2 regions of the Veillonella rodentium genome follow, and region 2 is predicted to be linked to the other one. Evidence: riboswitches for the same ligand, from Rfam matches in the RefSeq annotation. Region 2 holds a riboswitch; the other holds the start of a gene.
The links. A riboswitch is a leader RNA that binds a small molecule or an ion and turns the genes downstream of it on or off. The one in region 2 is predicted to bind thiamine pyrophosphate.
Positions count from the first base shown of each region.

Region 1: linked by a shared signal. The riboswitch ahead of thiW (energy coupling factor transporter S component ThiW) and the one ahead of thiC (phosphomethylpyrimidine synthase ThiC) in region 2 are both predicted to bind thiamine pyrophosphate.

Region 1 covers NZ_LT906470.1:402,209-405,428, forward strand. The annotation lists gene CKV62_RS01640 (sulfate adenylyltransferase subunit 1) at 1-884, shown strand, start outside; TPP riboswitch at 1,090-1,184, shown strand; gene thiW (energy coupling factor transporter S component ThiW) at 1,283-1,762, shown strand; gene thiD (bifunctional hydroxymethylpyrimidine kinase/phosphomethylpyrimidine kinase) at 1,762-2,550, shown strand; gene thiM (hydroxyethylthiazole kinase) at 2,585-3,220, shown strand, end outside.
Region 2 covers NZ_LT906470.1:1,949,548-1,952,767, reverse strand. The annotation lists partial or broken gene CKV62_RS08970 (cysteine hydrolase family protein) at 33-420, shown strand; gene CKV62_RS08965 (hypothetical protein) at 519-989, shown strand; TPP riboswitch at 1,041-1,147, shown strand; gene thiC (phosphomethylpyrimidine synthase ThiC) at 1,224-2,528, shown strand; gene CKV62_RS08955 (superoxide dismutase) at 2,862-3,220, shown strand, end outside.

The sequences.
Region 1 (3,220 bases), 490 kb from region 2:
AATCTATTGTTATCGGATTTGATAGGGTGGAAACAGCGAATAAAAATCAGCCGGTATCCATTCAACTTGATCGGGAAGTAGACGTATCTCGTGGTTGTGTACTCTATAAAGATGTTGAGCTTACAGTAAGTGCAAAGGTTGATGCCAATCTGCTTTGGATGGATGACAGTGAGTTGTCAGAAGGTACCGAATACTGGGGAAGCATTGGTACAAAAACTGTATCTGCCGTAGTTTCTAAAATCAGATATAAGATTGATGTTAACAGTGGTGAACGACTTCAAGCTGATGAATTGCATAAGAATGAAATGGCTCATGTTGTGCTTAAATTCCAGGAGCCTATCGCCGTCGATACATTTACTGCCCATAAGGGCATTGGAGAATTTATCTTGATTGACAGAGTCACACATATGACGTCTGCATGCGGTATCATTTTGGCCCGACTTGATGATAATCAAGAATTATATACCTTTGTTAATGGAACTGTAAAAGCACGCGGTGATATATTTGAAGAGTTTTTTTATGATATTGAAGGGTTTAATATCAATAAAGTGCATATAGATAATCAGGTGTACCATGTAGGAGATGTGATTCCTGTACAAGGTGAAAGTTATGTATATCCATCAGATTTTGATATTCTCATACTGCGTGATAAAGTAGCGATTACGGTGCGGGATAAAACGATTACATCAATTGTTCCGTTGCGCGATTATACATATCAAAATTTACCGGTACTGAATGGTCGGGGGTTTTCCATTAATATCCAAAATAGTGCAGTATATGATATTTTTGCGAAGTCTCTTGATACAGATGAGGCCTTTACTGTTGAATGGTATGATACGTGGTTGAACTTTGGTACCTATCGTTGCATCGTATTTAAAAAATAATGTAGATTAGCTCAGAAAGAATTATTGATTGTTAGATTTGGTTATTAGGAGATAACCCCGTATATAGCAATCAGAGTGTATGTTAATTAGATTAATTTGTAACACGATAATAATATTATTGATGTAGAAATATAAATTAAGTTTTTGATAATATTCTTTTGTTGCATGGATTCTATAATAATGTTATAAATAAAATATAAAAATATATTGCCACTAGGGGTGCTTTTGCTGAGATTGACTGTTCAAAACCCTAGACCTGATCCGGATAATACCGGCGTAGGAAAGTGGAGTGATACAGAATGCATTGTGAGACCATTCCATTTGGGGAGGGTCTCATTTTTGTTGGGCATTTCGTAAAGTACCCGGAGTGGCGGATGCATGGCGGTATAGGAGGTATTATGAAAAAGTTAATTCTCGCCGGTATTTGTATGGCTCTGGGTGTGGTATTGTCTACCACGTTCATTCCTGTAGGTCCGGCCCGTATCTTTCCGTTTCAACATATGATTAATGTTTTACTGGCTGTTCTTGTCGGTTCCCGCTATGCCGTGGGGGCGGCGTTCGGTACATCCTGCCTGCGGAATATACTGGCATTGGGCTCGCCGTTGGCATTTCCGGGCAGTATGATAGGGGCCTGGTTATCATCGGTTTTATATAAACGGTATAACGCTATATGGGCGGCGACTCTAGGTGAAGCCATCGGTACAGGTCTCATCGGTGCTATTGTCAGCTATCCGGTGGCCAATTTCTTATTAGGCAAACCGTTGTCCTTGTTGACCTTGATTATATCTTTCTTTATGAGTTCTGTTGCTGGTGCGTGCATTGGTTTCGCAGTATTACAGATATTGTTCCGTCGTAACATATTACATAAGGAGGCATAATGAAACTACATACTGCATTGTCCATAGCCGGTACGGACCCGAGCGGCGGAGCCGGTATTATGGCTGATTTAAAATCCTTTCAGACTCGCCATGTCTACGGTATGGCCATCGTTACCTCTGTAGTTGCTCAAAATACGACAGGCGTTCATCATGTGGAACATGTGTCTCTTGAAAGTATTGAACGGCAGCTGAGCGATGTTTATTCGGATATTGAGCCGCAAGCGGTCAAGACGGGGATGATTGCCCTACCGGAGATGATGGATGTGATCTATCCCTATTTGAATCAATCCATTCCGTATGTAATGGATCCTGTCATGATTGCTACCAGCGGAGATAGACTTGTGTCCGATGAAGCGGTCAATTTTCTGAAAACGAAGCTTATTCCCTTGGCTGCAGTGGTTACGCCGAATCGCAGTGAGGCGGAGGTTTTAGCGGATATGCCTATTTCCGGTGAAAGAGATATCGCTATTGCGGCAAAGCGTATATTATCGGATATGGGACCGCAGGTTGTCGTTATTAAGGGGGGACATATAGGAACAGGTGCGACGGACTATGCTTTCACAAAAAAGGGGGAAGCTCGCAGCTGGACGAGCCCTAAATACGATACAATTCATACGCATGGTACGGGTTGCACCTTTTCGGCCGTCATTACGGCAGAACTTGCCAAGGGGCATGATGTGATGGATGCAATCGGTATCGCAAAGGAGTATATTTCACTTGCCATTAAACATAATCCGGGGCTGGGACACGGTTGCGGTCCTGTTAATCATATGGCGATGAAGCTATAGAGATGCGCGATGGATAGAATGATAGAGGTGAGCAATGATAGAACGGGAAAATCCGTATATATGCGGCCGTGCATGGACGGAGTTACATATGTTACAGGAATTACGGATGAAAAATCCACTTGTAGTCTGTATTACTAATAATGTGGTTAAGACTTTCACCGCTAACGGTTTGTTGGCAGTAGGGGCTTCGCCGGTGATGAGTGAATGTGTGGAGGATTTGGAAAATCTCATAGTTCATGCATCAGCTATGCTCATCAATATCGGAACGGTAACGCCGGATAAATTTGAATATTATAAATCAGCCTTGCGTTTGGCAAAACAGCATCGTGTACCGGTCGTACTGGATCCTGTCGGTTGCCACGCCGGATCCTATCGTCTATCCGTTGCACTGGATTTACTGGACGCTCAAGGTATATCCCTGTTACGGGGGAATCAGAGTGAAATTAAAGCTGTTTATGCTGCCCTTCATGACAATCAGCATGAGTCCTCGCCAGGTAGCGGGCAAGGTGTCGATGGCGGACAGGTTGATGATATTTCATCTGTAATATATAATTTATCCCGATTACTTCATTGTCCTGTAGTCGCTACCGGAACGCTTGATTATGTGTCTGACGGTACACGTGTTTACAGCGTGCCGCACGGACATCCTCTGATGACATCCGTGACGGGA
Region 2 (3,220 bases):
TATATTAGTACAATTAATGTGCAGGTGGTCATATGCAGAGCGTTCTTGTAGTTATCGATATGCAACATGATTTTGTGGACGGTGTCCTCGGTTCGCCCCAGGCGGAGGCCATCGTCACCAATGTGCGCCCAAAAAATAGAGTCCTTTCACGGACCTATCATATTCACGCGAGATACTCATGACAGTCATTACCTTGAAAGCCAGGAGGGGCAGCTTTTACCGGTGCCGCACTGTATAAAAGGAACGGACGGCTGGCATATCATGGAAGGGCTGATCGAGACCGCCGAAAGCCGAAAAATCATGAGCCCCGTGTCCTTCATAGATAAGCCGAATTTTGCGTCCTGTTGTGCGGGGGTTACCCCGGAATCGCATGATGCGGCGCTCAAAACGATGCAGGCCTGTCAGTGCATTATCGACTGAATCTCATTGTGGCGGGGGTATTGCTGTATACATAATTGACATTTGTCATGATGGACGCAGTTGTTGTCCGCGTAGGTCAATATAAAGGAGGTTTGCACATGAAAAAGATAGCATTATTAGGGGCTGTTGCGTTAGCACTTTTGTTTTTCTTCGGAGGGCTAAGAAATACCTTTGCGTATGTATATCCTAAACATCTGAATGGCGATCCGAATTATATTTTAACCTATGGGCACATGAACTATGGTACGTATCTGGACAAGTCCTCTGTGAAAGTAGTCTCTGAAAGTCCGGATAGAATTGTGTATTCCGTTGAAACCGTGTCCGGTCTGGTGCTGGACGATGGCGACGAGTGGATTGTTCCGGCGAAGGATATGAAACCAGGCAGTATGGTTATCATGCGTATATATGATGATCCGTGGAATGTGGTGTATACATACAATCAGGAAGACCAGACATGGAAAGAACAGGACTTGAATAATACATTCGGTTATAATCAGGGCTTTTTAGGTATCGTTGCGGAATCCTGGAAGGTATTAACCGGCGGTCCGTATCCTAATTTGATTCGTTAATTATATTGAACTATTTTTTAAAGAGTGATATGCTGTAGAGGAATTACATAGCAGAGTATGCAAGGGAGCCTATGGAATAGGCTGAGAAAGGGCTATCAGCACCTGACCTTTGACCTGATCGGGATCATGCCCGCGTAGGAAGCACGCAGACACTATAAAAGGGTATCGATCGAGTATCGATGCCCTTTTTCTTGTATACAAAGCTGAATGGTTATATTCAGGAGGAGATGTAAAATGTTTCATACTCAATTGGAAGCCGCTAAAAAAGGCTTTGTTACAGATGAAATGAAAGTCGTCGCCCGAAAGGAAGGTATTCCTGAAGAGCGGTTGCGGGATTTGGTCGCCGCCGGACAGGTCGTGATTCCGTGTAATCGGAACCACGCCTCTATCGACCCTGAGGGAATCGGCAAAGCTTTGCGGACGAAGATCAATGTCAATCTGGGTACATCAAGGGATGTAACGGATTATGACAGTGAAATGGAAAAGGTAAACTGGGCCATTCAATTGGGAGCCGAATCGATTATGGATCTGTCAACGCATGGAGACACCCGAATTTTCAGACGCAAGCTGACCGGTGAGTGTAAAGCCATTGTCGGTACGGTTCCCGTATACGACAGCGTCATTCATCATAAAAAGGATTTGGCGGAGCTCACGGCGGAGGATTTTCTGGATACCATACGCTTACATGCGGAGGACGGTGTCGACTTTGTGACACTGCACTGCGGCATAACGCGGCAGACCATCGATCAAATCAGAAAGCATAAGCGCAGATTAAACATTGTGAGTCGCGGCGGCAGTCTGTTGTTTGCGTGGATGAGTATGACCGGCAAGGAAAATCCGTTTTATGAATACTTTGATGATATATTGGAGATTTGTCGACTTCATGACGTGACGATATCCCTGGGGGACGCCTGTCGCCCCGGATGCCTTGCGGATGCTACGGATGTGTGCCAGATAGAGGAGCTGGTACGATTAGGTGAATTGACTAAAAGGGCTCGCGAAAAAGGCGTGCAGGTTATCGTGGAAGGCCCCGGACATGTGCCGCTCAACCAGATTCAGGCGAATATGGAACTGGAGGACTCTTTGTGCGGCGGCGCCCCATTTTATGTGTTGGGACCTTTGGTTACGGATATTGCACCCGGTTATGATCACATTACGGCTGCTATCGGCGGGGCCGTGGCGGGAATGCATGGTGCATCGTTCCTGTGCTATGTGACACCTGCGGAACATTTGGCGCTGCCTAATGCTGATGATGTGAAAGAGGGTATCATGGCCTTTAAAATTGCAGCCCATGCGGCCGATATCGCGCGAGATATTCCCGGAGCACTCAATCGGGATGATGCGATGGCGGACGCGAGAAAGGTCCTCGACTGGGAGCGGCAATACGCATGTGCCATTGATCCTGAAAGAGCGCGAAGCATCCGTGAGAGCCGTGCACCGGAGGAAGATCACGGCGAAACCTGCAGCATGTGCGGCAAGTTCTGTGCCGTGCGGAGTATGAACAAGGCGCTGAATAGCGAATATATAGATATCCTATAATGATATTTTACAAGACGAATCGTTATATGGGGATATTTTTATCTATACATCATATTATATTGACGATTTTCTATATACATAGTACAATAAGTATCAAATGATAATTCATATCAATTTATTGATGCATAGTAAAGAATATTATCGTTATACGATATGCGGATCATGCAGATATACGACATGCAGATTATGCAGACGATATATTTTTAATTATATGTCTTGATGATTGATTATATAGTAGTGATGCAGGTGCATCAAATCGCTTTCACAGGAATGATAGAAAAGATTAACGTTATAGTGATGTCGTTCCATGCCCTGATTATAAGGAGGACTATTATGAAACCTTTTGAACTTGCACCGTTACCGTATGCTTATGATTTTTTAGAACCTGTTATCGATAAAGAAACGATGCAGATTCACCATGATAAGCATCATCAAGCGTATGTGAACAATTTGAACGCGGCCATTGCGAAATATCCGGATCTTCCGTATGGTTGTGTAGACTGTATTCTCGGAGATATCGCCAATGTGCCGGCAGATATCCGTCAAGCCGTGATCAACAACGGCGGCGGTCATAAAAATCATACGCTGTTCTGGGAAATCATGACGAAACCTGATTCCAGCACATTATCCGGCGATTTGAAAGAGGCCATCGACCGTGATCTGGGCGGTTATGATGCATTCGTAGAGGCTTT